Regions from separate parts of the Paenibacillus naphthalenovorans genome, predicted to be linked through region 2. Evidence: riboswitches for the same ligand, from Rfam matches in the RefSeq annotation. Region 2 holds a riboswitch; each other region holds the start of a gene.
The links. Region 2 has a riboswitch for cyclic di-AMP ahead of IJ22_RS24790 (stalk domain-containing protein). Riboswitches for the same ligand answer to the same signal wherever they lie in the genome.

Region 1 (7,560 bases), 560 kb from region 2:
CCGTATCTGTAAAGCGATTGGTACTCATAACGCTGCACCCTCTTCTTCATCCAAATGCCGCCGCGCCGCCTCGAATTCTTCTTTTGTAATTTGAAACATGCGGCAGCGATGATAAAACTGTTTTCCGTTACAATAACCGATACCAAGCCGCTTGCCCATCTCAAGCCTTCTGGCGGCAGCCGCCGGGTGAACGATCAGACCGGCCTCCAGCAGATCGTTCCAGCCGATTTCCGTACCTTGGGCCATATAATCCGTGCGTACATTCACAAGCGCGGAACGAATCGCTTCCACCGATGCGTTCTCCACCCCAATGTCGCCGCGGCTGGTGGCCGCCTCCTGCGTCAGGAACGCATGCTTGCAGCCGGGGACTTCCCTGGCGATGATTTTACGTATCCTCTCCCCTGCATGATCAGGGTCCGTGAAAATGATTACGCCTCTGCGTTCCTGCGCCAACCGGATACGCTCCAGCACCTCTTTATTGATTGCGGAACCGCCGGTTTCGATCGTTTCCGCTTCGACGGCCCGTTTAATCGCAACCGTATCGTCTTTGCCTTCAACAACAATAATCTCTTTGATCATGGAATTCGTCCGTACCTACTTTCGCAGCAAGAGAAAAGAAGAGGGACGTTAGCCGTACCTCTTCTTCATCTGTTCTATATATGATGAGTCTGCCCTAATTGCCCATCCTTAATCAGCCGACGGCTTCTTTGGACCGATGACATATACGGTTGCGCCATGTTTTGTTCCGAAGCGCAAAGCATAATCATGGCTGTCGAAATAAACGTCGATTTTATTTCCTTTGACTGCGCTGCCGGTGTCTTCCGCTCTGCGGAAGCCCAGACCTTCAATATAAACCCACCAGCCTATCGGAATGACCTTTGGATCGACTGCAATCGTGCGACCTTCCGTTACTCTCGTACCTGATGCCGTGATTCCATACTGCGGATGATCCGGATCCTTGCCTGTCGAGGCCGGTCCCGCGCTATACGCAGTGAGCTTCACGTTATTGATGACCTGTTTAACGTCGAACTTCACGCCGTTTCTGGTCACCTGTTCCAAGGTTGGCGAAGACGAAGAGAGTGTTACTACGGGATTCTTCGTTCCCACCGCAATAATTTTTTGCACACTTTGGGTTTGAATCTTTTCGTCAACGATTTGTTCGGATACGAGCACACCGTCTTCATAGACTTTTTCTTTCTTCTTGAGCAGAACGCCCTCTTGTCCTTCTTGAATAACCTGTTCTTTGCCTCTGATCAGCTTCGGCTCCGTCTTTTTTACCGTTTCGAAAGCGATCGGTTCTTTGATTTCCTCAACATTTTTCTTGACACGGACGATCTTGACTTCACTATTTTCGTTTATTGCCGCATTCAAAGCGGGAGTCACTTTATCAAGTTCACTGAGCTTGATCTTCTGATCGTCAAATAGCTGTTTGACCGTCTTTCCTGTCGTATATACGGTCTTGGTTTGCCCACCGTCTGTCAATTGTACCGGCTTGGCTTTCTCGATAATAATTCGATCTCCCGATTCCACCGAATCATCCAGAGAATGCGACACACGGTCGTGTTCACCGACAGAGATGCCTTGCTCATCCAGTATATGCTGCAGAACTGATTCTCTAGTTTGGAAAGTTTGCTCTTTTCCGTCTACAACAACCGATACGCTTTTGATTGACGTACCGTAATACATGATTAAAAACATGAAAGTCATAGCGAATAATATGAGTGCAATGATCGATATCATACGCAAGTTTTCATGCTTCCATCGCAATGCGAAGGACAAGCTGGATGATCGTCTTTCATGGGTTTGTTCAGGTGTCACAACGCCCACTTGTTCGGTCCTCCTTAAAGCCCCGCCATCCGAGTGTTATGCATGATTAGATCTGACGCGACTATGGTAAAGTATATTCTTCTCCAATTACCAACGTTTGCTTCAACGGCTATCAGAACCGTACTTGCCTAAGGCCACCTCCTGGAATCTTATTTTTTATGAACCGGCTTGGATCGTTATCCCAATGACGGGGGAATACAAAAAAAAGTCAGCGGAGAAGAGGAACCTTCCCGTGACTTTTCTCATTTTCCTCAAAATGAAAAGTTAAGCCGACGACAATCGTTACCTCTCTCTTAACGCTTACGAGGTTAGCTGACGGATTCGGACTTGAGAGTCGCCCTACTCGGAAGCAGCTGCCTGCCCCAAGATTCACCCCTATAAACACCACGTTCATCAACAGCGTAGCGCTGTGACATCCGCGATGCGGTTCCCCCGTTCCCTTACGGAACTCAGCGATGTTGGAATTTTGGCAATCGTATGAAGTTAATATTGAGTGTACGATGTGAAGGCTGGAATTGTAAAGTATACAAACTTTGAAAAAAATCTCGGATTTTACTCAATTATCATTGTTTTTTATTAATTTTTAAACCAAAACCATCTTTTTCTCCATTGGTCACAGTTTTTTGTTTTGTTTTCTTCGATTATCTTGTTTTGTATAAAAAAAGACATGTGTCCTTTTGTGTAAAAATTCACTTTATACCGAAAATGGATATGGCATTCCTCGAGGTAATCCCGGCCAATTCTTCCAGTGAAATGCCCTTGATTTGGGCCGCCGTCTCAGCTACAAGACGAACGTAAGACGATTCATTCCGCTTGCCCCGATACGGATGAGGAGCAAGGTAAGGCGCGTCCGTTTCAATAAGCAGCCGATCGAGCGGAACTTTTTCCAGCACCTCCTTGGGCTGTTTTGCATTCTTAAACGTGACCGGTCCTCCAAACGAGATATAGAAATTCATGTCAAGGCACATTTTGGCTGTTTCCCAGCTCCCGGAGTAACAATGCATCACACCGCCAACCTCCGCCGCCTTTTCTTCGCGCAAAATTTGCACAACATCGTGATGCGCATCCCGGTTATGGATGACAATCGGCATGCCGAGCTTACGTGCGAGCCGGATTTGCTCACGAAACACACGGGCTTGTACATCCTTTGGAGACGTATCCCAATAGTAATCCAGCCCGATTTCTCCTATGGCTACCACCTTCTCATGGCGGCAAAGCGATTCGATCCATTCCAAATCGTCCGGGGTCATATCCTTTGCGTCTGTCGGATGCCAACCCACGGTCGAATAGATAAAGTCATACTGTTCTGCCAAAGCGATGGAGCTGGGAATGGTTTCCCTGTTAAATCCGACATTGATCATGTGACTAATTCCGTTCTCTCTTGCTCTTTGAATCACTTCGTGTCGATCTTCATCGAATGCCTGTACGTTTAGATGCACATGCGTGTCGATCAGCATATGAACATACCCCTTTCTTCGCCATTGCGACAATGTTCAGGACAGACCTAACAGGATGCGAACATCAGCGTCCAGTTCCTGCAGATGGTTCAACAGCAGCTCATGAGGGTAATACAAATGGTATTTCCCCATATGAATACCGCTGATCGAGCGGACAATCTCCGATTTGCAGGAGATCTCCGATAATGTGTTTTTGGAATCCAGCAGCAAGATAGGCAGCTTCTCATCCTGCTCTCCGGGACGGTACACATCATACGACAGATCCGACGGGAAATCAATTTTCAGGTAATAATCCGGATCGATTCCAAAGCTTTGCAGCAAGCTTCCCAGGCGTTCCATCAGTTGAGTGTCGATACGCTCGAGCGTTATATATTTGAACAAACGCCGCTGCAAAAACCGGGAGCACAGATCGGAGAGAATCGGGTCTTTCTCCAGGGACCACTGCATCAAGACGGTTTGCATGAACGCTTCGTCCAAGAAGTAATATTCGTCTACCGTCAACTGCTGCTGAAACAGCTTATGCAGCGGAGCAATCATAAACTGGAACCGGTATCCCTCCTCATAAAGCTTTTTGGCTCTTTGGAAAATACTGTGGAGCACCACTTCCGCGCTGCGGGTTACCGGATGAAAATAAACCTGCCAATACATTTGATATCGTGACATCAAATAATCTTCCACAGCATGCATGCCGCTCTCTTTGACTACAATATGTCCCTGGTACGGGCGCATGACCCGAAGAATCCGATCTAAATCAAAGGTACCGTAATTCACCCCGGTAAAATAAGCGTCCCGAATCAAATAATCCATCCGGTCGGCGTCCAGCTGGCTGGATACAAGACTGACGACGATTTCTCTGTGATACGTTTTGGAGATGACGTCAGCCACTTGCCGAGGGAATGCCGGAGATACGCGCCGCAGCACTTGATTGACTTCCGTATCCCCCAGAACAATGCGGCACGACCATTCTTCATGGTGGCTCCCGAACGTCTTTTCAATGGAATGGGAGAACGGACCGTGTCCAACATCATGCAGCAAAGCAGCGCACAGGCACAGCAGTCGTTCCTCTTTGGGCCAATCCTCATACTGATTCCGTTCAAACTGGGATATAATCCTGCGTGTGACTTCATAAACACCAAGCGAATGAGAAAACCGGCTGTGTTCTGCACCGTGAAAGGTCAAAAAGCATGTGCCAAGCTGACGGATACGGCGCAGCCTTTGAAATTCTTTTGTATTGATCAGATCCCAAATCGTTTGGTCTTGCACATAAATATACTTATGTACCGGATCCTTGAACACCTTTTCTTCTTTCATCGGCGTGCTCATAGCTTTCCTCCTTGATCAATGAACTATTATTCGACAAACAAATCAGTATATTTGATAATTTTGTCGAATTATGTCGATTTTATTTTCCAATCCTTACTTTTTTTTCTATGTAAACGGTGAAATAAAATAATGAAAAATCGTATTTTTTGTGACAATACACTTTGCAAAAATGTGTGATATCTCACATTTTACTCGATTTTTTCTTTAAGATATAACAAATACAGAGTCATATTCCATAAAATAACATGAAATTGACTCAATTTTTAGTTGACTATTTTTGGAATGGTTGGTATCATATTCGTAAAGAATTATGTCGAATCATGACGATTAATTTTCTTCCAAAATGCTTCTTACTTATACTTCTTGGAGAGGGGAATTTTTATTATGATGAAATCTACAGGTATCGTAAGAAAAGTTGATGAGCTGGGTCGTGTCGTTATTCCTATCGAACTTCGCAGAACGTTAGGCATTGGCGAAAAAGATGCTCTTGAAATTTACGTAGACGGAGAGCGCATTATGTTGAAGAAATATGAGCCGGCCTGTATCTTCTGCGGCAATGCTGAGAACGTCTCTTATTTCAAAGGGAAAATTGTCTGTCATGAATGTTTATCTGAAATGCCAATACCTGTGACAAAATAAAAAAAATAAGGTATAATGAAGATAGCAATTTTATCTAAGGTAATTCTAACCTTTTTCATATCTCCTCTATAACCCCGATTCGTGGTTTCCTCGAATTAGGGTTCTTTTTTTAATCAACCCCCTAAATCCTCCTTCCAAGGGGGACCCATGGGCGGCTGCCCCTGGACCTCGCTCGGCGCCTTGATGGACGTTTGGGCGGGAGGAGCGCTAACGTTCGGAATCACCTCTTGGATGAGGTGATCGGGCACACGCTTGATTGCGGCGTTCTTCCGTTGGAGTGCATGTGCGGACTTTGGGTGTTTTTTGGAGCGACTGACCGCCGTGGGGACGCACCCGGGGCAAGCCTCAACAGCTCTTGTTCGGGCAAAGTGAGCTCGCTGCCAAGGCAGCATCGCAAGATCAAAGGCAAGGTCAACCACAACAACAAAACCCACAAACCAAAAAGCAAAACCAAAAATCAGTTGCCCTGGTGAAGCAGATTGTATAGCTCGCGCTTGGGGACGCCGCGGTCTTGGGCGGCGCGTCTCAGCGCTTCCTTATGGGCGAAGCCCTCAGCCTCGTACCGCGCTACATGCTCCTGCGGCGTCAAGCCAGTCCACCATGCGGCATCATCATCCGACTCAGCAGAGCTTTCGCCGTTGCTGCCGCGAATAACAAGGCAATACTCGCCTTGGGGCGGGTGCTCGTCCAAATGAGCCAAGCATTCCCGGATCGTACCGCGGACGGCTTCCTCATACTTTTTGGTTAGTTCCCGGATAAGACAAATTTCATGGTCCTCGCCAAGGATTTCCGACATGGCGGTTAACGTTTTTACCAGCCGATGAGGCGATTCATAGCAGAGTACCGTGCCCGGCTCACGCTTTAGCGCTTTAAGCTCCTTTTCCAGCGGCTTCTTGTCTCGCGGCAGAAAACCGACAAAGGTAAAGCGCTCAGTCGGTAACCCGGACATGATGAGCGCGGAGAGAGCCGCATTAGCACCGGGAACCGGGATAACGTCGATTTCAGCGTCAATCGCAAGCCTTACCAAATCTGCCCCGGGATCGCAAATGGCCGGAAGCCCTGCATCACTGACCAGCGCGATGGAATCGCCCGCCTGCATTAGCCGCACCAGCTCCGGTCCGCTCGCATGCTTATTGTGTTCGTGGTAGCTGACCATCCGCGTAGCAATGTCGAAATGCGTAAGCAGCTTACGGGTTTGCCGGGTATCTTCAGCGGCAATCCATTGAACTTCCCGCAGTACGCGAACCGCCCGGTACGTCATATCCTCCAGATTTCCGATCGGCGTCCCAACCAAATACAGTTTTCCGCGCTGCTCTCCAGCATCATGGTAACTCTTTTGAATGTTCAAGTTGATCTATTCCTTCTATTATATATGTTCTCTGTATAAGCAAGTTTATCTCGACGGCCATAGTACACTTCGAACAGTTCGTCGGTGTATTCCTTTTCGTTCTTGTACACAATCAGCGGCGGAAGCATGCGCACTTCCGGCTTGCCATCACGCAGCGCTTCGATCAGCACCATGTTGGCCTCCGCGTTTGCCCGCGGATGAACAAAACGTATGCGTTTGGGTTCCAACCGGTATTTTCGCATAGTGCAGCAAATATCAACCAACCGGCTTGGCCTATGCACCATCGCTACCCGACCGCCGCTGCGAACGAGCCGGCTGCTTACCCGCACGACATCATCCAGTGTGCAGTACACCTCGTGCCGGGCTGCGGCGACATGAGCATTCACATTCTGTTCCCCATTGGGAACGGGCAGATAAGGCGGATTCACGGTCACCAGATCAAATTGCCCATGGCCAAGCTGATCAGGGGCATCACGCAAATCACCATGGATCATCGTAATTTGTTTTTCCAATCCGTTGAGCAGCACATTCCGTTTCCCCATATCGGCCAGACGCTCTTGAATCTCCACCCCGATAATCGATCCACGGGTTCGCGTCGTCAGCAGCAGCGGTATAACCCCATTGCCTGAACACAGATCGACAATGCTGCCCGTATGCGGAACAGAACAAAACCTCGCCAACAGAACTGCATCCATGGAGAAGCTGAATACTTCATCGCTTTGAATGATTTTCAGTTGTTGGGTTAATAAATCGTCGACCCTTTCATATTCATATACCGGTACTTGTTCCAACACAAAATTCCTCTTTCCTTCAAAAAAACCGTAGAGAAGTCCATCCTCCCTACGGTTCGCTTTTATTTATTCAAAAATGACATGCAAAACAGACAATCGCCTTCCGTTCGCAAATGCCCGTAATTCACGTTACAAATGTGGAATCCTTCATGATAGATGCGGGCCAGATTGTCAT
Region 2 (7,560 bases):
AAATTTGTCCAGCGAAGTCGCGATCAAAGCGAGCGTAGCCATATACTCCGCGTGGCGGTCGCGCTGCAGCGTCTGCGTCGAGATCAGCGCGGGCTTCGTGCCGAGCTTGCCGCAGACGTATTCCTCTACGAACGGGTCGATGTTGGCGTATGTGCCTACGGCGCCGGAGATTTTACCGTACTGTACGCCGTCGGCAGCAAAGCGGAACCGCTCCAGATTGCGTTTCATTTCCTCATACCAGAGCGCCATTTTCAAGCCGAAGGTCGTAGGCTCGGCATGTACGCCATGCGTCCGTCCCATCATCGGCGTATGTTTATAAGCGATGGCTTTGTCACGAACAATATCGATGAAGTTTATGATGTCCCGTTCCAGAATTTCGTTGGCTTGCTTGAGCAAATAACCGAGAGCCGTATCCACCACGTCCGTCGAGGTCAGACCGTAATGCACCCATTTGCGTTCAGGTCCCAACGTTTCGGATACCGCACGGGTGAACGCAATGACGTCGTGGCGGGTTTCCTGTTCAATTTCGTAGATGCGCTCAATATCAAAGCTTGCCTTTTTGCGCAGCTCGACAACATCTTCCTTCGGAATGACGCCCAACTCGGACCAGGCTTCACAAGAAAGCAGCTCCACTTCCAGCCAAGCCTTGAATTTGTTTTCTTCCGTCCAAATAGCGCCCATTTCGGGTCTTGTATAGCGATTGATCATTGGTTCCCCATCCTTCGTTTAATTCTTTTCTATAGATTCCCAAATATGTGAAGCCTCTATCCAATGAAATGCCGCTTCCACCGTTTCGGACAGCAGATTGACGTGTCCCATTTTCCTTCCTGTTTTGGCTTCATGCTTGCCGTACAAGTGGAGCTTCGCCGTCACGCCGGGCACAACCCGCTCCGATTCCGGATTCACGATCCAATCCAGCAACGGCTGTACGTGCTCGCCCAATACGTTAACCATCACTACAGAAGAGAGCAGCGCCGTATCGCCCAGCGGAAGGTTGCATATCGCCCGGATATGCTGCTCGAATTGCGATGTCCGGCACGCTTCCATCGTATAATGACCGGAGTTATGCGGACGCGGCGCAAGCTCGTTGACGTACAGCTCTCCATCGGCCGTCAGAAACATCTCTACTGCAATCAGACCGATCACATCGAGCTCTTCGGCAATTTGCCGCGCCATCGCTTCCGCCTTCTTCAACACGGCTTCCGGCGCACGAGCCGGAACAATGGACAGATGCAAAATATTGTTCACATGCACGTTCTCGGCCGGCGGAAACACCTTGACTTCCCCCCGCGGGCTTCTGGCCGCAATCACGGATATTTCTTTCTCAAACCGGATAAACTGCTCAAGTACCAGCTCCGTTTTGGCCTTGCTCAAAGCGTCATAAGCCTCCTGCACTTCTTCCAGCGAACGGATGATCCATTGGCCCTTGCCGTCATAGCCGCCCGTTGCCGTTTTGAGCACGCAGGGGGTTCCAAACCGCCGTACCGCTTCACGCAGCTCCTCTTCATTTTTGATCTCCGCATAAGGTGCTACCTTGACTCCGGCAGCTTCAATCGCCCGTTTCTCGCGCAGCCGATGCTGCGTGGTGTAAAGCAATCGGCTGCCCTGCGGCACATACGATTCGGCCATCAACAGGGAAGTCACTCCCGCATCCACGTTCTCGAATTCATACGTAATGACATCCGACTGTTCCGCTAACTGCCTTGCCGCCGCCGCATCGTAATATTCTGCAACGATCTGGCGATCGGCCACCTGTCCGCAGGGCGCATCCGGCATCGGATCCAACGTAACAAAGCGGTAGCCCATCGCGCGTCCGGCCAAAGCCAGCATCCGGCCAAGCTGCCCGCCTCCAAGGATGCCTATGGTTGCCCCCGGTGCATGCACCCGATCAGGATTGTACGCCTTGCTTGCCATATTCTCTTGCGTCATTCCAGCACGCTCTTTTCCACTACCGTCTTTGCGATGCGCTCGCGCCGTTGCGTTATTTTCCGCTGCAGCTCCGGATCGAATGCCCCAAGCATCTGCGCTGCGAGAAGACCGGCATTCGTCGCCCCGGCATGTCCGATGGCCACCGTAGCGACGGGAACGCCGCCTGGCATCTGTACGATGGACAGCAGAGAATCCAGACCGTTCAACGTGGACGTTTTGACCGGAACGCCGATCACAGGCAGCACTGTCTTGGAGGCTACCATACCCGGCAGATGCGCGGCTCCGCCCGCGCCCGCAATAATCACCTTCAGCCCCCGCTCTTGTGCCGACGCTGCATATTCGAACATCAGGTCAGGCGTTCTGTGTGCTGAAACGACTTTTTTTTCATAGGGCACACCCAGTTCCTCCAGCACGCCGCATGCATGCTTCATCGTCTCCCAGTCCGATTGACTGCCCATAATGACTCCTACAAGAACTGACATCCGTAAACCTCCATGTCGTTTATCATCTGGCTGATATAAAAACAAAAACGTCCTTTTGATAGACGCTGGACCGCTAATGCACAGTCTATCGGCAGGACGACAAGAAATATCCACAAGCGAAAGCTAAGGCCATTGCACCGCAGTGCAGACCTTCTATACTATCGCTCACTCGTAGTCCAAAAATTTAAGGTTTTCGGGTAGAAACTTTCGGGCCTTATTCCCGATGATATACGAGAGATTATTCGACTTTTTCCGAATGATTATCCATTCGCTGATACGTTTTCAGTTTAACAGGCTTTAACACTGGATGTCAACTACAAAAGACGAACATTAACTAAAAAGACATAAATAATAGTTCGCATTTCGTACCCTATTCATTCAGATTTTTCCTGATAGTGGCATGTTTTATTTTTATATTCTTCAGTTCCTCGAGGCCGTCTTCGACTTCTGTCTTGGATAAATTGCCTGCAGCCAGCCGCTCTTCTTCGACAGAACGCCAGCGTTCGTACATGCGTATCCCTTCATCCAGCACCGTTATCCACTCCTCACGGAGATGTTCATCCTCGTTTAGCTCGTCCAATAAATGAAATAAAACATCCTCGCTTTTGGCATATTGTCCGCAATCCTCATAATAAAAAACAAGCTTATGCATGGTATCCGTCGGCATAGACGCACGGTTCGCGAGAGCCAGCGCCGCATCGATCCGCTCTTTGAACATCCCGCCCAATTCATCCCGGGGATCCATCTCCCTGGCGGTGAGCAGCAAGTCCAGCGCCTTTAAGCCGTCCTTAATTGCAGCAGCCGCGTGACCGCTCTCTTTCTGTGCAGCGCCCCGCGCGTTCAGCATATCTCCTAAAGCCAGCACTTTTCCTTGATCGACATGTCCGTCCTTGGAAAGCAGTGCGAGCAAATCCTTGGTAGATAAAGCGTGAATCAGCCTGGAATTCAGCCCTAACAATTGACGCATGGCCTGATTCAACAGTTCAAGGGCTTCCTGCAAACTTTGATTTTTCCTTGCGAACATTACTTTATGCAGCACTTCCGTCGTCTGCTCAATCAACCGCATGAGATAATCGCGTCTGTACATGATCTCTTCCCTTCAATTCTGGCCGTGTCGTTCTTTTTATTGTACAGGATTATGCAGCATGAGGAAAACCGGCGCTAGAAGCAATTCCATTATGAGGGAATGATTGGATGATTTTGTGCATTGAACCGGAACATTATCCTATGTTAGGCTTTTAAAAGCCGAATCGTACAGCTTAATTATGTGTACGTACGGGGGACTAAGCACTTGGGGTGAATGCTTGCAGGCTGCACGGCTGCGCTAGGGAACAACCTCTTCCCGAACCCGACAACTAACCTCGGAGGCAAAAACAGGAGGGAACGCATCATGAATTTTCGTTTCAAAAACATGCTCCTGGCATGTGTATTTGCCGTGCCTTCAGTTTTAACGGCATCTATACCCGCACATGCGCAGGAACCTGTACGCCTGGCTGATGACGTCAAGGTACAGGTAAACAAAAAGCTCGTGGCATTTCCGGATGCACAGCCTTTTGTGGATGAGAATCACAAACTTCAGGTCCCCGCGAGAGCGGTTACGGACAAGCTCGGGTACAAGCTTCAGTGGGAACAAGACGGTTCCCGATTCACCATTACAATACAGAGCAGCGACAAAACCGTTTCGCTGTCGACCGGTGACCGGAGCATGACGGTTAATGGAAAGCCGACTCAAATTACGGACCCGGCCAAGTTTGTAGACGGACGCGTGTATGTCCCTTTTCGGCTGATTTCCGATACTTTCGGAATCAAAACCCAATGGGACAAGATCAACCGGATCGCGATTCTCAGCACGGACGGCCAATATCATGCTCCCGCATGGTACCGCCCGGTGAACAAGGTTAGCAAGGTACCGAATTATTCCAAAGTGATCGTAGCCAAGGCTACGGCCTATACTGCTTCTGCCGATGAGAACGGCGGTTATGCGGGACTCGACTATATGGGCAACCCGCTGCGTCTGGGCACCATTGCCGTAGATCCGTCCGTGATCCCGCTCGGCTCTAAAGTGTATGTCGAGGGTTATACGTATGATGGTCTTCCTGCCGGCGGAATGTACGCCACGGCAACCGATACAGGAGGTGCGGTGAAAGGCAACCGCATAGACATTTTCCTGCCTGAGAGCAAAAATAAAGCAAGAATGTTCGGAATTCAACAAGTAAAAGTATATATTCTCGGTTCATGATCTTATTTGATTCTCATCCATAGCACGAAGCGGCCGTCTCTCCATCGAGGCGGCTGCTTTTTTTTGGCTGCCGGACTTGCCGCATACTTTTGTTCTGACGTCCAAAACCTAAGATGGTCATGTCAGAACGGAGGTCGATTCGTTATGCATCGCCGTATGTGTAGGTTCATGATTGCTTTGGTGGTCCTGTTTCTTACCGGCGCCGCACCCTCAAACAGCGAGGTCGTATGGAACGTCGAGACGGATCAGAAGCTGATCGCACTTACGTTTGATGATGGGCCGAATCCGGTGTATACGCCGCAGATTTTGGATTTGCTGAATCAATACGGGGCTAAAGGCACTTTTTTCGTTATTGGCAAACGCGTGCAGATGTACCCTGCCATTGCCATCCGCGAGGTAAACGAGGGACATGAAATCGCCAATCATACGTTCGATCATCATTACTTGAAAAACTTTCCCCCCGAACGTCTCGTAGAAGAAATCCGCCAAACCCAGGAGGTTATATTCGATATCACAGAACAAATGCCGCACGTTTTCCGTCCCCCTGGAGGTTTTTACAATGATGCCTTGCTTCAATCTGTCAAAAAGGATCAACTTACGGTCGTGATGTGGTCTTGGTATCAGGATACGCAGGATTGGAAAAAGCCGGGCGTAGACAAAATTGTCCGCCAGGTTCTGGACAATGCCCACAACGGCGATATTGTGCTGTTCCACGATCTTCAAGGGGACTGCACCCAGACCGTAGAGGCTCTTAAACAAATTTTACCCGAGCTGACGCGGCGGGGTTATCAGTTCGTCACCGTATCAGATTTGATTGCCAAAACACGCAAATAAACCGTTTATCTTCAAAAGATGTGATCATGGTGCGGTCGGGATGTCCTATGATATAATCAATTGGAATTCAATAAGCTATGTTATGAGGGATATCATGCTTTCTTTTGAAGAAAAACGTGCCGTTGTGGAATCGTTCCCGGAGTTGGAACGTAAAAATGTATCCTTGGGCCGGATCAATTATCATTATGAAAAAAGCGCCCATGACAAAAAGATTGTGGTTTATCATCTGCATCCGAACGGTAACGGTTTTGTTTATGCCGGTCTTCTGTATGGTTACGATCAGGATGACAAAGGCTTGGTCAATATTCGTGATTTCTCCAAGGAACAGCTTCATGCGATCATAGAGGCCTCCATCCGCTCTCTCTCCCCGAGAACAACAGAGGAACAGGCCATTATTGGAGATGCAAAAGAAGAAAGATGGATCGGTCCGGATAACCATACGCTTGTGCTGCTGGAAGAAGACGAAATGTGGTATGTGTACTCGGGACTTCATCTGGAGTCCGCTTTTGACACCTATGCTGAGGCGATCGAATATCTGCACGATGAAGGATTTTCACGTATGTAGCTTTATCGCTTAGTTTCAGGACCACGCTTGGTGTTTAAATGAAGGCACCTCACTCTTGGTTGGGATGGGGTGCCTTTGCCTTTGTTTTTTTGTATCATAAACTTGTTCAGGATCATGGGAAAGGAGCGGCGCCGTATGGTTTTCAGAGAGCAACACGCTTACTTGAGGAGTATCGAGCTGTTAAGGGACCGGATTCCCTCATTTACAGCATACCCGTTTAATCTTCCTTCCTTGCGCGAACTCACCTCTTTGCCTTTGCACCCCAAAGTAACCTATATTATAGGCGAGAACGGAATGGGAAAATCCACACTGCTTGAAGCGGCGGCTATCGCATGGGGATTTAATCCGGAGGGCGGCAGTCTCCATTTTACATTTTCTACCCGTTCATCGCATTCCGAGCTGCACCGCTATATCCGTTTGGTACGCGGAGTCCGTAAACCGAAAGACGGCTTCTTTTTCCGCGCCGAAACCTATTACAACCTGGCAACGAACATTGATGAAATGGATCGTGAGCAGTCCTCGGCCCCCCCTATCATACGGTCATATGGCGACAAATCACTGCACGAGCAATCCCATGGAGAATCGTTCTTCGCGGCTTTCCTTCACCGTTTCGGAGGGAATGGCCTTTACATTTTGGATGAGCCCGAGGCGGCCTTGTCTCCTTTTAAGCAGCTGTCCATGCTGGCCCGTATTCACGCTTTAGTGAATCGAAACTCCCAGTTTATTATTTCTACTCATTCTCCCATTTTAATGGGATATCCCGACGCTCTGATGTACAATCTTACGGACAAGGGCATTGAACAGATAACTCTGGAAGAAACCGATCATTATATCATTATGAAACAGTTCCTGCTAAACCGGGAACGGATGCTGAAGGAATTGTTCGCAGATGTGGAATAATCATAAAAGACCAATAGCAAGAGCAGGCATCCTTGTGCTTCCGCCGGATCCCTGCTCTTTCTCTAATGCCTGTGACCGATCCATGAGGTCAGATTGGCTTTCCGTTCTTCTTCACATCAAACTTCCCGCTTCGGTTATCAACGGCTCCCGGCTGATTACCTACAGGAGGATCGATTTGTACGGCCTCATTCGTTGTCCGCGTATGATGCAGGTCGGTTGCTCCCGCGGCATGGGTTCCTAATTCGGCCAGTTCTTCATTTTCGTTGTTATTTTGCACTTTGCTCATGAACTCATTCCTCCTTGAGGTGTGGTTTGTGAATTTACGCTTTCCTTCGACGTAGCTTCCGAGCTTTTTGGAGTATTCGAATCTAGATCCGTCATCTCCATATATCAGCTTTCTTGCTGGATATCATTACAGCTCTAAAGTTGCAAATCTTCAGTTAGTATGCAGTCTGTTTGCCCTGATTCATTCAACCGCTCTTTACCAATAAAGGGAATATCGGAATGTTATGTATGTTAAAATCCAATTTACATCGAGGGAGGCTTCCATGTATAAGCGTAATATTATCCTGAAGTACAAAAAGCCTGCAAGTCATATTAAATGACTTGCA
Region 3 (7,560 bases), 600 kb from region 2:
ACCTCCGCGGCCGTCGGGTGTCCATCGTCATATTGGACAGCCTCAAGAACCGCTTTGCGCTGTGCAGTCAAATTGATTTTATTCATAGGGGTTCATTCCTTTATTTTATATTTAGATTTAGTATAAATCTTATATTGGACTTGGTCAACCAATAATCAACCAAAGGACGTTATCTTCCGTGCTGAAAGGCCGCCGGCAGCTGCGCAAATCGAGTAGGAGAGGGCGACTAACCCCCGTCCTCTCATACCACCGTACATGCGGGTCCGCATACGGCGGTTCCGAAGGTTAACAAAGTTCCAGATAACGAGAAAGCAAACTAAACTTCTCAGCCCTCTTGCTTCCCAGTAGGAAGCCGGGAGGGCATTGTTTGTGTTCCGGGACATTTTTCAAGCACCCCGGCGGGAATTAGCCATCATGAGAGCTGCCCATTCAGGCGCCCCAAGCGCCCGAAGCTCGCGGAGACGAGTTCGCACCCATAACGGACAAACCGCAACCCGCGTTTGGTTAGTTCTTTGTCTAGGTCATCCAGCAGGATGTTGGCCAAGAGCGGACTTAAGGGACCGCCTTGCGGCGTACCTTCTTCCGTCCACTCCGGGCGCTCCTCCGTTTTGGACGACTCGTTTGTAAGCGAGCCGAAGGTATCCTTTTCGAGCACCCTCTCCAGCAGTTCGTTCTGGTCTTCGCGAGAGGAAGGGGCGACTTGTGCCGGCGAAGGACTCGGCACCCCGACATACCCTTGCGGCTTCACCGCTACCCTTTGTCGGAAGCTCTCTTGCGAGATATTCGGCTGTCTGTGCTCTTCGCGCGAACGCATCGGTTTCCTCTCTCCTTTCCCGCGACCACCCAAGTCTACAGCGTCAGCCCTTGGCGGCTTTGGATTTTGCCTTGGTGTGGAGGCTCATCCGACTAACACTGCCTCAAATTGGGTTCGTGTACCTTGGCCCGTGCTTTTGCCTCCGGCTTCCTTCAGATTCCGCCTCGCGGCGGACATCCTTGCCCTTGGCTAACGGTAGGCGCTCGCCAGCCCCCGTTCGGGACTCTCACCCTAGAGATGACGCCCATTGCTGGGCGTACACAACACAAAAAGGCAGACCAAAGGTCTGCCTTTTTGCTGTCCTAGTATATGGTGCATATACTAGGCATTAGTATACATCGTTATGTCAGGCCGTTCAATGACCGTCACATAATGTACAAATTTTACGCAAGCGCTTCTTTGAGTTCCGCTTCGGAGCGTTCCCACATGCCGGGGTCGTTCTCGATCATCAGTTTCTTGAGAGCGGCTTTTTCCCGTTCCCCGAGATTATCGAGCATAATGCGGCGCTTTAGAGCATAATCCATCCGGTTCACATGATCGGCGAGCACTTTCCAGCCTTTGCGCGCCTCCGGATCTACCGTCATCTCGCAGGAAGTGACCCCTGCATAGTATTTGCCGTCCTCCTTGAAATCCACTGCCACCCAAACGATCCAGCAGGGGCGTCCGTTGGGAACCTCATCCTTGTTCGTGGTAAACTTGATCCCTTTTTCTATTTTGCTCTTGGCATGCAGCGCCCCCTGATCGATATAGGCTTCTCCCTCGTCAATAATGACGCAGGATAATTGGCTCAGGTCGATCGAGCCTTGGCCAAAGCCGCGGTGCTTCGTTTCCTTATTGCTGACAATATTAAGTGAAGGCAGTTTTTTCTTTTCATTTATATCCACAAGGCACACCATCCCTATCCTATAATTCAAAGTTCCGCATAGTTCAATCTCACTCGTTATTATTGTAGCCAAAGTACCGGAGCATGTAAATAAATCGAAGCCGCTCCGTTCCCAAACGCAAATGCCCGGGAAAAACCCGTAAAGGAAAAAAGGCAGAAATAATCCTCGTCCCACAAACATATACATGCTGTAGATGCTTGTCAACGGGGTGAATATGGATGAAAAAACGAATCGGCAGCCCCATTGTATCATGGGGCTTACTTACAATCTTCGCCTGCGGTGTCACACTGCTGACGAATGCCCTGCTGTCGTCCGACTTCCGGTCGGGAACTCCTTCCGCCGGTTGGAAGCTTTCCGCCGAAGCCGCTTACCCTGCCGTGTTCCCTGCTGAAGGGGGGGTGGATCCGCTCAACCTGAAGCCCATAAGGTCAACCGCGGGGCACTCCATCGTTGAGGCGCCGGCATGGCCTCAAGCCAGGGGACAAGCGGACGGCTCATCTACGGGCATTTTTTTGCCGACAGCACATGCGGAGCCGGTTAGCGGACGAGTGAACGAACCGGCGGCCCCTCCTCCCGCACCTCCCAGCTTGCCGGTCAAGCCTGTAGAGAAACCGGCGCCGAAGCCATTATCCAACCGCATCGTCGAGTATCATCTCAACGTAGAACTGGATGCCGATGGCAAGCTGATTAAAGGCACCTCGTCGATGACTTGGAAAAACCCGGGAAGTCGCCCGGTGCAGGAGCTTTATTTTCACTTGTATCCCAATGCGTTCGAGTCCAAGAAAACGACGTTCATGAAGGAATCCGGCGGGAAGCTGCGGGACGATGTCCGCAAGGAAGACAGCTTTGGCAGCATGACGGTCAGCTCCATTCGAACGCTTGACGGAGCCGAGATGGAGCTGATCGACCGGATGGAGTATGTCCAGCCGGATGACGGCAACAAGGACGACAACACCCTGATCAGGGTACCGCTTCCAAAGCCCGTCATGCCGGGCGGAAGTGTAGATCTGCTGACCCAATTTTCCGTGAAGCTGCCGCAGGTTTTCGCCAGAATGGGCTATGCGAACGATTTTGTGATGGCCGGCCAGTGGTTTCCCAAAATCGCCGTATACGAGCCCAAAGGCACCCGCGGTCGGACAGATGAGGGCTGGAATTTGCACCAGTATCACGGGAATTCGGAGTTTTACGCGGACTTTGGCATATTCGACGTTAGAATCAAGGTGCCTTCCGCCTATAAGGTAGCGGCCACCGGCTTCCCGACCAAACCCGTCTCCGATGACGGCAAAACGAAAACCTACTCGTTTTACTCCGACGATGTGCATGATTTTGCCTGGGCCGCTTCGCCGCATTTTATATACCATGAAGAACCCTACGCCACTCCTCATCTGCCCGGCGTCCGCATCAAGCTGTATCTGGATCCGAAGCATGAGCATCTGAAGGCCCGTTATATGACAGCCGCCAAAAAAGCGCTCGCCCGATACTCTCAGTGGTACGGCAGTTATCCTTACAACACGCTGTCGATCGTCGTGCCGCCGGAGGAGGGCAACGGAGCCGGAGGAATGGAATACCCTACGCTGATTACCGCATGGGGAGCAGCCGAAGAGAACCCGAGTCTGGAGCTGGAACGGGTTGTGGTGCATGAAATCGGCCACCAATTTTTTTACGGCATGGTCGCCAGCAATGAATTTGAAGAGGCGTGGCTCGACGAAGGCTTTACCTCTTATGTGGAAGACAAGTTAATGGAAGCGGAATACGGCGTTCGCCCGAATCTGCTCGTGGAGTCGAGCTACATCACCAATCCGGCGGCGCTGCTGAAGAATGCCTGGAGCTATGACGGACACCATCACTATGCCGAGAATGTATATACCCGCGCCAAGCTGGTGCTGAAGGCCATGGAACGTCAGGTCGGAGCAGAGACCATGGACAAGATCATGCGAACGTATTTCCAGCGCTGGAAATTCAAGCACCCGACTACGTCGGATTTTCAACAAGTCGTAGAAGATGTGACGAAAACCAGTTGGCAGCCGTTTTTTGATCAATACGTTTATAACGGCATGATGGTCGACTACGCCGTAACCGGCATCAAAGTGCAGCAGGTGACAGAAAATGGCCAAACCTACTATGAGAACAGCGTGCAGCTGCGCAAGCTTGGAGGCACCTACCAAAATGTCCCGGTCCGTTTTCAATTTGCCGATGGAACACAACTCGATAAAACATGGAACGGCGCCGACAGCGAAGTCATCATGAAGCTGAATCACACGGCTCCGCTGTCGTGGGCGGCCATAGACCCGGAGCACTCTATCGTGCTGGAGAACAAGCGGATCAACGGCTTTATGAAAACGGAAGTCGATAAGAAGCTGTCGGTGCGATGGAACGTAAGTGTTGTGAAAATTTTGGAGACCTTGTTTGGCTGGGTCGCATGGTGAGGTGAGCGAGGAATATGTGGAACCGGATCAAAGCAGGCTGGACCTTGGCCTGGCAGCAGCCTTTTGCCGTCTTTACCCTCTTTATATACAATCTCATCTGGGGCGTCGCGCTGTATAAGCTGATTCAATCCGTCGTCCTCCCCCTTCTCCATCGTTATCCGGGGAGCGACCTGCCCGTCACAGCTTCGCAGCTGTTCTGGATCGAAGGTCATTTTCAGATCATGAAGACGGACCTGCTGGAGCCGTTTCTGTGGTGGGGCATCTGCCTCCTGGGATTAAGAATGCTGGTGCATCCGCTGCTTAATGCGGGGGTATATTACTCGCTTCAACATCGGGACATGAACGCAGGCTACCGGTTCGTGGAGGGGATTCGAAAGCTGTCTCTTCCCTTCTTCGGCCTCTACTTCATCCAACTGGCGCTGCTGCTCTCTCCGCTCTACTGGCTGGTTCCTTATACAATAGAGCTGTACGGGCATCAGACTTCATATATTTCCTTCGGGAAAGCGCTGGCGCCGGCGCTGGCCGGCTACATCGCCTATTGGTTTGTGCTCCAGCTCGTCTTTTTGTTCCTTCAGATCGGAAAAACCGATGGCAGGTCGGCCATTTACACCCTGCTGTTTGTGATTCGCCATCTGCCCGCCATTATGCTGATTTCTTTATCCGTAGCAGGAATCGCTTTGGCCGTGTCCGCCGCGGTGATGGCGGCCTCGTTTTTCTGGGCCGGCTTTCTGGCCCTGATCGGATTACAAGCCTATCGGCTGGTTCAAATGTTTATTAAAGTATGGGCCATCAGCACACAATATGCGCTTTGGACGGAGAAAGCGTAGCTGATATCCTAATAAGACCGCAGAAGCACCGGTCCGCCATGGACCGGTGTCTTTGTGTTGTTATATCCCCGATTCAATTAAACAAAATTTTCAATTTAAACCGCTTAAATGTGTCAATTTTGTTACAAAAGAAGGAAAAGTGCAGTTTTCCTCGAATATGTTTATCCGAAATCAAAAAAAAGAAAATTTTGCCGAATTTCTGTTTAGGAAAACGGGGGATCCATAACCGGGTGAATTGATCTCGACAAACAACGTCAGTGATCATAGGGAACCTTCAACCGAACCCTTCAGCTAACCTCGTAGGCACCGGAAGGGGAAACTTTTTTTGAAAAAGAAGCTTGTAGGTTTTGCACTTTCGTTAGCTATGTTTTGCAGTGTTTCCGTGGGCAGCGCATTTGCTGAAACCCCACTAAGCGCAGCGGTAAACGCGGGTTTAGGCTCGCCTTACAAATGGGCAGGCAATACGACAAACGGCTTTGATTGCTCCGGCTATACTTCTTGGGTGTTCGACAAGTTCGGTATAGAACTTCCCCATTCCTCCAAAGGCCAAGCCCAAGCCGGCCAATGGGTAGCCGCAGATCAGCTCCGTCCCGGCGACCTCGTGTTCTACAACACCGACGGTAAAGGCATTTCTCATGTCGGCGTATATGTGGGAGGCGGCAAGTTCTACCACTCGGCTACGAACAAAGGCGTTACGATTACTGAAATGAGCGAATCTTACTACGCCAATCGTTATGTGACAGCCCGGCGTATTTTGTCGGACGAGCAGTACAAACAACTCATGACCGACGCCAATTGATTTGGTCAACGGATTCGCAATGCAGCTTCGGAAGCCCTCAGTGTTTGGCCCGATCCGATCGTTCGCAAAAACGGACGAAACGGACGGACAAGCCTGCAGGGCTTTCTATTTTGCAGAAACCATGCGGAAGCCTCCTGCATCCGATCTGTTCCGAATGCTGTGATTTCTATTGATTTCCCTAATGATAATGATTATAATTCTCATTGGGATCGGGGACTGTCCCCCAAATCATTCGCCTGATGTGCCAGAAAGGAGCGCCGGATCATGACTCTTCAGGAACCGGTCAACCAAGTGCTTGAACAGCGGTTTGGACTATCCGAAACCGGAATCGCCGGAGCAGAACACCGATTCCGTCTGGGCAGCCTGTTGAGACTGGAGGAGATGTCCCGGTTTATTCGCATCTATACGGAAGCTTTGAAGGGATCGCATATCGACGTAGGCGGCATGTTTTTCATCGCTTGGGTTACTCAAGTCTGTTCTGCTCTGCAGTATACCGTTTCTTGCCATCAAGCGGCCTTGAACCTGCATCTGGATCAATTGGAGCTGCAGCTCCGCCATCACTCCGATGGTCCTGCGCTGGCTTTCAGAGCGGATTCCTGCGTCGGCACGCCCTGCCCTGCCGATAACAGAGAAGAATGGCTGAGTGCGATTTTTCATCATTGGTATATCGGGCAGGTGAAGCCTCTCATCGCCTCCGTCTCCGAAGCCGCCGGCATTCCAACGGCTCAGCTGTGGGCCCAATTGGTCACCCGGCTGTATTATACGATTGACGTGATGATCGGGGAAGCGGAGGATGAAGAGACGAGAAGCCGGATTAAGGACGATTTTGCCGTTCTGGTACACCGCATCGGACCCCGGATTTTCGAGAAAAAAACCAATCTGCTGGATCTTAATTTTAAAATGGTCGAGTCTCCTGCTGATCCGGATCGTTTACTCCGGGTGAAAGCCGCGTGCTGCCTATACTACAAAACGGAAAAAGCATGCGGGAATTACTGCTTTACATGTCCCAAACTCAGCGATAAGGACCGTGAAGAGAAAAGGCGAAAGCTTTTGACAGGGACGCTTTGATCGGAAATATAAGATAAGAGTGCCGGTGTATCATACACAGCCCCGGATGAAAAAACAAGGAGGACCGGATCAGCATGCCAACGGCAAATGATCGTAGTCCTCCAACCGTGTCTGACACGGAATCCCCATTTCCTACTCTTTTCCTGTCGCCACCGGATTGTCCTTATAGCTGATCCAATCGCTCCAGCTGCCTGCGTACAGCTTGACATTGTCGAATCCGGCCTCGCTAAGCGCCAGCACGTTCGGACACGCCGTCACACCGGAGCCGCAATAGACGATAAGCTCATCGGCGTTGCGCAAGTCTGCGAACCTGGCCTTTTGCTCCGAAGCATCCTTCCATCCCCCTGAAGCTTGCAATCCTTCTTTCCAGAAATACTGCTTCGCTCCCGGAATATGTCCGGCCACCGGATCGATCGTTTCCTCGAGGCCAAGGTAACGTTTCTCTTCGCGAGAATCCACGAGCACCGTACCTGGACGCTTCAACCGGTTCTTCACCTGCTCCACATTCACCAGCATCTCGCTGCGTACCTTCGGCGTGAATACGGCCTGCTGCTCCACAGGCAGCTCCTCCGTTACGGGATACCCTGCTTCCTTCCATGCCGAGTAGCCCTTATCCAAAATATAGACTTCGTCATGACCAAGATATTTCAACAACCACCAAAACCGCGAGGCCATCGCACCGCCTTGATCGTCGTAAGCGACAACGACGGAATGCTCGTGGATACCCGCCCGGCCAAGCTTG
Region 4 (7,560 bases), 1.7 Mb from region 2:
CGATAATGGACCTTTTCGCTGATACATTTTGATATCGTGCATCACATGTTCCATAGCACCCCCAAATAACCATTTTTGGTCATAGGGATAATAGTAATGAGGGGACACAAATACTTTAAACTTATTCTTTTTTGCTGTTTTTAATAATAATTCAATGTTCTCAATCGTGTGATTTTCAGCAACGCTGTCTTTCACTAAATTCCATGCTGCACCTTTCGGGCTTAAAAAGTCATTTTGCGGATCTGTGATCACCAAAGCGGTATGGCTTTGATCCACCTGCATTCCCGGCGATGAAAATGGTGCGGTTTGTGCTGCTGCAACACCATAAAGATCAACAAAGACAAGAAACGAAAACACAAAGGAACACTGCAGTATTTTTCTCATGAGGATTCCCCTTTCATGGGTATACTTGGTATACGCACCCTATTATGTGCTTTATTCCATGGCTTATTCAAATTCAGCTGGGAACAAAAAGGAATGGGAAAACAACTCCAATCCATTGGTTTTCAAGCATCCGCAACAGCCCGCAAACGCAAAAATCCTGAAATATAAAGAAAATCCATGAAATTTGAAGTAAAACAAAGAAAGCGATCTATAAAAGCGTCTCATTTACAAAGCAATTCATATCTAGCAAAGGTTTTATCCGATTTCTTGCTTTGCAATGTTGTCCTGTAAGGTGTAAGATTCAACCATTGAACATATCACCTTGCTGAATTTCCAAACAGGAAAACGGGGGAACCAATAAGGACATATATTTGGATGTCCATGGGGTGAATCGTGCAGGAACATGTTTATTCCGCACGTAGGGCTGCTCTCATAGCCCGAATCCGACAGCTAACCTCGTAAGCGTTGTATGAGAGAGGAGTTGAACGTGCTGTCTGCTGATAGGCAAACACAGAGCTCAAGCCTCTGTGTTTTTTTGTTGTCTAAAAACGGGATAGGTTGGAGGATGATTGATTAACAACACATTTGGAAACCATAAGTAAAGTTTCTTCCTGGAGATTTAAGGGTTTTTTTGTTGTGATGATCTTGTTTACAAAACTCCTTAATAAATAATGAGGGCGGGAACAGTATGCTAAATAAAATAAAACGATTATTAATCGGCCGGCCTATGAAGTCAACCGAGATTGAAGAAGAAAAACTAAGCAAGTTTAAGGCGCTTGCGGTACTTTCTTCAGACGCATTATCTTCTGTTGCTTACGGTACCGAACAAATTTTGATCATATTGATGGCTGCAGGCTTTGCCGCAATATGGTATTCGATCCCCATTTCCATAGCCGTTCTCGGATTGCTGACGGTTCTCATTTTTTCTTACCGGCAGACGATTTTTGCTTACCCCAAAGGGGGAGGAGCTTATGTCGTAGCCAAAGACAATTTGGGCGTCTCCATCGGTTTGATGGCCGGAGGCTCGCTGTTGGTGGATTATATCCTGACTGTTGCTGTCAGTTCCTCGGCCGGGACGGATGCCATTACCTCGGCATTTCCATCCTTGCATGAACACCGGGTCCTTATTGCGTTGACGATGATCCTGTTTCTTACCATCATGAACTTGCGAGGAATTACGGAGTCTGCATCCGTTTTAGCACTGCCCGTTTATTTGTTTGTCTTCGCCATTTTTGTTCTTATCATTTCGGGAGTCATCAAATATATATCGGGCGGGGGACACGCCGAAGTGCCTGAACTGGGCACAGCCGTTTCGAACATCAGTTGGTTCCTCCTATTGAAGGCTTTCAGTTCAGGGTGTTCCGCGCTAACCGGAGTAGAAGCCGTATCCAATGCCATTCCAAACTTTAAACAACCGGCTGAGCGCAATGCAGCCGCTACGCTAATGATGATGGGCACGATTCTAGGTGCCATGTTTATCGGTATCAGTTTACTTGCCTATTGGTATGGAATCACGCCGGCTCCAAAAGAAACGGTCGTATCCCAAATTGCGGCAAACACATTCGGCCGGGGCATCCTTTACTATTTCATCCAAGGCACCACCGCTTTGATTCTGTTTTTGGCGGCAAATACAGCGTATTCCGCATTCCCGCTGCTTGCCTTTATGCTGGCCAAAGACAAATACATGCCGCATATGTTTATGGTGCGCGGCGACCGGCTCGGTTTTTCTAACGGCATTATCTTCTTAGGTGTATTGTCGGCATTGCTTGTTATTCTTTTCCAAGGACATACGGAGAACCTGATTCCGCTTTATGCCGTAGGGGTGTTTATTCCTTTCACCTTATCCCAACTGGGGATGATGGTCCGTTGGGTAAAGCTGAGGCCGGCGGGCTGGCTGATCCGCTTCATTGTCAACACGATCGGGATGTTCACGACGCTGGCGATTACGCTGATCTTCATTTTGACCAAGTTCAATCAAGTATGGATGATCTTTATCTTTTTGCCGATTGTCATTTTCCTCTTCTTCCAAATTCACCGGCACTACCTGAACATAGCGGACGAACTGCGAATCGACATGGATGAGGAAAAACCAGTGATAAAAGGCAGCACGATCGTCGTTCCCGTAGCCGGCATTACCCGGGTGGTTATGAATTCGCTCAGCTATGCCAAGTCTCTAACCAATCATGTTGTCGCCGTATATGTCGGATTTGACGATGAGGATATCGCACGGATGGAGAAGAAATGGGAAGAATGGAACCCGGGCGTCCGGCTGATTACGCTCCGTTCAAGCTACCGAAGCATCATCAGGCCGTTAATGAGATTCATTGAAACGGTGGAGTGGAAAACGTCGGAAACGGATCATATTACCATATTAATTCCGCAATTCATTACCAGGCATTGGTGGCATTATTTCCTCCATAATCAGACCGGGTTACTGTTAAGGGCTTACTTATTCAATCATAAAGACGTCGTGATCGCTACAGTGCCTTACCATCTCCATAAATAACCGGAAGGAGGCCGCAGATGAACTCAAGATATTTGGCCGGACTGTCATTGGCCTTTATGACCGGCGGCTTTTTAATCACTTTATTTCTTCAGGAGACTCCTTTGGTTGCTCTGTTGAAAGGCGGCTTTGAAGCCGGTTTGGTCGGCGGCATTGCGGATTGGTTTGCCGTGACCGCTCTTTTCCGTCATCCTTTCGGCATACCGGTGCCGCATACATCCTTACTCCTTAAGAATAGGGACAAAATTATCCAATCCTTGATTTTGGCGTTGGAAAATGAGCTGCTCAACAAACAAAGCATCGAAAACAAACTCCGGCAGCTCCAGCTTTTGCAGCTCGCTTCATCCTCTCTGGCTAAGCTGCTTGGCAAACGGAAGGTACGGGTAGGCCTATTGGATCTGTTGATCCGATGGGTTTACCGGTTGCCGCTCGAGAAAGCGATTCCTTATCTTCAGTCGGAAATAGCCGCTGCGATCCGAAGAGCGGATGTGGGATCTGCAGCCGATGCCATCCTGACGAAGGTGATCGAGAACAGATTCGACGAAAAGGCGTTGAATTACGTCCTGCATAAAGCATCCGACTGGGCGAAACGTCCGGATACCGGGATGATGTTGGGAAAGTTCGCAAGCGAAAAGCTCTCCGAAGTAAAAGCGGGGGGCTTAACGGGGTTTGCTTTACAGGCATTTGTCGGCTTCATGGATGAAGAAAAGCTTGGCAGCTTCCTCCAAAACTTGATGCTTTCAGGAATTCGGGGTCTCCAACATACAGATAATGCTTTCCGGAAGACCCTTGTTCAGGAAATCCGCATCCAACTGTCTCAACTAGCGGATAACGAGTTGCTTGTAGCGAATATGAAGGAATGGATCGTAAACCAATTGGAAGGAGCTCGCGGCGCTGTCTTCCTGCATGAGCGTTTGAGTGAAATCCGCAATCAATGGCTGGACAAGCTGGAGGAAGACCGTTTGAAGGGCGGCAGGGCGGTAATTACTGCTTACCGCTGGATCGTGCGCAATTTCAATCCCGAACAGGATTCGATGGCCGTTTGGGAAAATCGCTTGTTAGCTTACTTGATTGAATGGGTGGAAGCGAATCATTATCGCATCGGTCAACTCGTGAAAGAAAATTTGGATCAAATGGATGATGTAGCCTTGGTACGCATGCTGGAACACAAAGTCGGAAAGGACCTGCAGTGGATTCGGGTGAACGGAGCGCTGTGCGGTTTTGCGGTTGGCATCGTACTTTCGCTGATCCAGTTATAGAATATCTTCGGCGGCAGGCGTATTGAACGAGTCAGACTCCTGATGCGCAACTATGGTCCGATACGCCGCGCTTTTTTTGTCACCTTTTATCGATGTTAGCAATAACCGCTATCGTTAATTACGATTGAATGGATCCCAAGCATAAGCTACAGTAAATTTATTAAAGCGCTTTCATTAGGGGGTGGTGGTATGGGTAAGGTTTATCATGTGAAAAAAGGGGCCATATCGGCAGTTGCTGTTCTCTTGCTCCTAGTGACAATGCTTTTCGGTTGCGGGAACAGGGAGGAAGTCCAGGGAACCTCGACAGAACCGGCCAAACCAGAGCCGGCTAAAGCCGAACCGGTTTCTTTGAACATGGGCATGCTTAAGTTTACAAGCAATTCGCCTCTGTTTATCGCTTTGGAAAAAGGGTTCTTTAAAGAAGAGAACCTGGAAGTTCATGTGAAATGGTTCGAATCCTCCAATGCCGTCAATGTGGCTGTAGTATCGGGCGATTTGGACGTAGGCGGGGTCGGTTTTACCGCAGATTTGTACAACATGATGGCGGCCGGACAAAAAGTGACTATTGTATCCGACAAAGGAAGGGAACAGAAGGGCTACCCTTTCTCCGCAGTCATCGTGCATAAAGATTCTCCTTACCGGTCGGTGGAGGAATTGAAGGGAAAAAAAGCCGCTGTCACTACGATAGGCAGTACCAACCATTACATGCTGGGGCGTGTATTGGAGAAGTATGGATTGACCACAAAGGACGTTCAGTGGGTGCCGATGAACACCACTAGCGGTGTCATGGAAACCTTAAGGGGCAAGAACGCCGATGCCATCATCCTTAGTGAGCCCTATGCTTCGATAGCGATCAATCAGGGCTACGGCAGGGTGCTTGCGTGGGTGGCGGATGAAATCGACTATCAATCGTCGGGAATATTCTTTTCGCCGAAATTCATGACGAACAAGGATGCGGGCATCCGTTTTTTAAAGGCATATATCAAAGGAGCGCGTTACTATTACGATGCAGTGCTGACTCAAAAAGACGGCAAAAGGGTAAAAGGAGGGAATTATGAGGAAGTGATCAAGATCGTGGCTAAATATACGGGGCAGAAGGAAGATCTTATTATGGGCTCATTGTCGTTCATTGACCCTGACGGCAGGATGAACGTGGACGATATCAAGACGCAGATCGACTGGTATGCCAAGGAAAAGCTGATCACCAAAGCCGTGGATACGAAGGAAATCATTAACACTGAAATGCTGGATGAAGCATTGAAGCTGGTGGGAAATAAACCATGAGAATCGACGTCTACTCTATTGAACATTGCCGGGGACTGTTGTCCCCCGGCAATGGTGAAACTTATTTCGACGGGCCGCAGCACGCTCACCACGAATTTAAAGTCCGGCTCATTTCCTTTAGGGTAAAGTCCCGGAAGAGACTGGCAGCCAAAGGCGGCCGTGTGGATTTTGGAATGGCCAGACCGCTTTGTCGTTCAAACATTTGTCTAATAGGCACAATAGAATTGTTAGGGTTGGACATGCAGCGGGCAACGCGGTATCCCATGAGCGCCACCCCAACGCCATCTTCCGCAAAACTTCGTATGATCTCGACATCGTTGGTATCAAAAATAACATTAGGCTCGAACCCTGCATCGTTACATGCATGAATCAAGGTATTACGAAACCAGGCATTCGTTTTTATCATCAAAAACTTTTCTCGTGATAAATCGCTCAGATCGACAAACGATTCATTGGCAAGCGGATGTTGGGAGGAAATAAGCATTACAATATGATCATTCATCAAGGGAAAGAAATCGATTTCAAAATGATTGGGAAAAGGCGAGTTAATAAAAGCAACATTGACCTTTTTTTCGCGTAACCCCTTCAGTAAATCATCCGTATTGGCCGTATGTATTTCAAAATCAATACCCGGATAAGTTCTAAAAAAGCTGGTAATAATTTTGTTCAAACCCAAACACGCCATATTAGGAAACACACCAATTTTGATGCTCCCCTTATCAAAACTTATATACTTCTGAATCGTTTCCCTGGATTGTTGAATCTCCGATACGATTCGCTGCGCATGAACAAGGAAATCCTCGCCGGCAGGGGTTAGTCGCACCGAACGGGAATAGCGTATGAATAATTTGACTCCCAATTCATCCTCAAGTTTCTTGATCTGCTGCGACAAAGTTGACTGGGATACGCATATTTCCAGTGAGGCGGTAGAAAAATTGCGGTATTTTTCAACGGCCAGAAAATATTCCAACTGATGAATTTCCATTTCGGTCACCCCTTATCGCAATTTGGGATATACGATTACGAGCACAATGCGCGGCCTATCTGATAAGGCCTCCCTGGGCCGGCTCTTTTCACAATGATAAATACCATTTATGGTAGCTTATACTATGTATACTAATTGAACCTATCTGTTTTGACAATATTTTGTATAAGAAAAACAGATTGATACAAAGGGATGGTTTTTGATAAATTCTCACTATCCCTTAGGAACAGAAAGGAGTGATGATGGTGAATCATTCGGAATTTAGAACGGATACACGCGTGATTCGAAAAGGTACCGGAAGTTCTTTGCGGGAATTGAAAGCGGATACCTGTATCGTGGGAGCAGGTATCGCCGGCGTTTCAGCTGCTCTGGAGGCAGCACGTCTGGGACACCACGTTGCCTTGGTTGACAGCTTGCCTGCTCTGGGGGGCCAAGCGGTAAACTCGATCATCGGTGCCTTTTGCGGTCTGTTTGCCAACGGCCGCGACGGCTACCAATTGACCCATGGCATCGCCGACGACATTCTCCGTGATCTGGGCACCGCGGGGGCGCTGCATTATCGCAAAAACGGATTTTGGACAACAGTTGTGTATGATGAGGTAGCCTTGTCCCGTTGGATTGAAAATGCAGTATATTCTGCGGGAATCACATTGATTCTTGGCGCCGTCTTACGGGGAGTGAGCAATGAAGACAGACGCATACGTTATATTGATCTTGCCACGCGTTATGGTGACGTACGCCTGACTGCAAACGCTTTCGTTGATGCGACGGGGGATGCGGCTCTGGCTTGGCATGCGGGACTTCCATGCCGTGAGCCGGAGAAGGGTACGGTTTACGGTTCCCATATGGTGGTCGTTGAAGGAATCAACGAAGAAAAGTATCCGGAAAGAGAAGAAATTTCAAGACGGCTTAAGGAACGGGCCGGGGATTACGGGCTAATACGCAGGGATGGTTTCGCCTTTGCCTTCCCGGGACGCGGTACGGCGCTTGTGAACATGACACATGTGGAGACACCGTTGGAACCTGTGGCGGCAGCTGCGAAAGCTATCGAAGGAAAGGCTCAGGCTGATAAAACCGTGCAATTTTTAAAGCTTGAATTTCCTGAAGCTTTCGGCAATGCCCGCGTGCGCAGTTACGGGCTTCCC

Region 1: another riboswitch for cyclic di-AMP. It lies ahead of IJ22_RS22025 (resuscitation-promoting factor); the one in region 2 lies ahead of IJ22_RS24790 (stalk domain-containing protein).
Region 3: another riboswitch for cyclic di-AMP. It lies ahead of IJ22_RS21765 (C40 family peptidase); the one in region 2 lies ahead of IJ22_RS24790 (stalk domain-containing protein).
Region 4: another riboswitch for cyclic di-AMP. It lies ahead of IJ22_RS07525 (APC family permease); the one in region 2 lies ahead of IJ22_RS24790 (stalk domain-containing protein).

What each region holds. Positions count from the first base shown of each region.
Region 1 is NZ_CP013652.1:4,484,042-4,491,601, reverse strand. It holds gene rsmA (16S rRNA (adenine(1518)-N(6)/adenine(1519)-N(6))-dimethyltransferase RsmA) at 1-28, opposite strand, end outside; gene rnmV (ribonuclease M5) at 25-579, opposite strand; gene IJ22_RS22025 (resuscitation-promoting factor) at 688-1,827, opposite strand; cyclic di-AMP (ydaO/yuaA leader) riboswitch at 2,109-2,292, opposite strand; gene IJ22_RS22020 (TatD family hydrolase) at 2,517-3,284, opposite strand; gene IJ22_RS22015 (HD domain-containing protein) at 3,321-4,607, opposite strand; gene IJ22_RS22010 (AbrB/MazE/SpoVT family DNA-binding domain-containing protein) at 4,992-5,246, shown strand; gene rsmI (16S rRNA (cytidine(1402)-2'-O)-methyltransferase) at 5,704-6,600, opposite strand; gene IJ22_RS21995 (tRNA1(Val) (adenine(37)-N6)-methyltransferase) at 6,591-7,385, opposite strand; gene IJ22_RS21990 (initiation-control protein YabA) at 7,448-7,560, opposite strand, start outside.
Region 2 is NZ_CP013652.1:5,041,221-5,048,780, reverse strand. It holds gene purB (adenylosuccinate lyase) at 1-708, opposite strand, end outside; gene purK (5-(carboxyamino)imidazole ribonucleotide synthase) at 727-1,929, opposite strand; gene purE (5-(carboxyamino)imidazole ribonucleotide mutase) at 1,926-2,411, opposite strand; purine riboswitch at 2,564-2,665, opposite strand; gene IJ22_RS24795 (DUF6483 family protein) at 2,782-3,498, opposite strand; cyclic di-AMP (ydaO/yuaA leader) riboswitch at 3,645-3,796, shown strand; gene IJ22_RS24790 (stalk domain-containing protein) at 3,802-4,650, shown strand; gene IJ22_RS24785 (polysaccharide deacetylase family protein) at 4,795-5,484, shown strand; gene IJ22_RS24780 (hypothetical protein) at 5,579-6,049, shown strand; gene IJ22_RS24775 (AAA family ATPase) at 6,185-6,949, shown strand; gene IJ22_RS24770 (hypothetical protein) at 7,038-7,235, opposite strand.
Region 3 is NZ_CP013652.1:4,440,056-4,447,615, reverse strand. It holds gene IJ22_RS21795 (Fur family transcriptional regulator) at 1-86, opposite strand, end outside; gene IJ22_RS26840 (reverse transcriptase domain-containing protein) at 413-814, opposite strand; gene IJ22_RS21785 (YwhD family protein) at 1,198-1,710, opposite strand; gene IJ22_RS21780 (M1 family metallopeptidase) at 1,917-4,124, shown strand; gene IJ22_RS21775 (hypothetical protein) at 4,139-4,951, shown strand; cyclic di-AMP (ydaO/yuaA leader) riboswitch at 5,131-5,272, shown strand; gene IJ22_RS21765 (C40 family peptidase) at 5,277-5,750, shown strand; gene IJ22_RS21760 (hypothetical protein) at 6,015-6,818, shown strand; gene IJ22_RS21755 (sulfurtransferase) at 6,951-7,560, opposite strand, start outside.
Region 4 is NZ_CP013652.1:1,561,154-1,568,713, forward strand. It holds gene IJ22_RS07520 (cysteine hydrolase family protein) at 1-384, opposite strand, end outside; cyclic di-AMP (ydaO/yuaA leader) riboswitch at 698-865, shown strand; gene IJ22_RS07525 (APC family permease) at 1,073-2,890, shown strand; gene IJ22_RS07530 (DUF445 domain-containing protein) at 2,908-4,146, shown strand; gene IJ22_RS07535 (ABC transporter substrate-binding protein) at 4,336-5,430, shown strand; gene IJ22_RS07540 (LysR family transcriptional regulator) at 5,516-6,415, opposite strand; gene IJ22_RS07545 (FAD-dependent oxidoreductase) at 6,655-7,560, shown strand, end outside.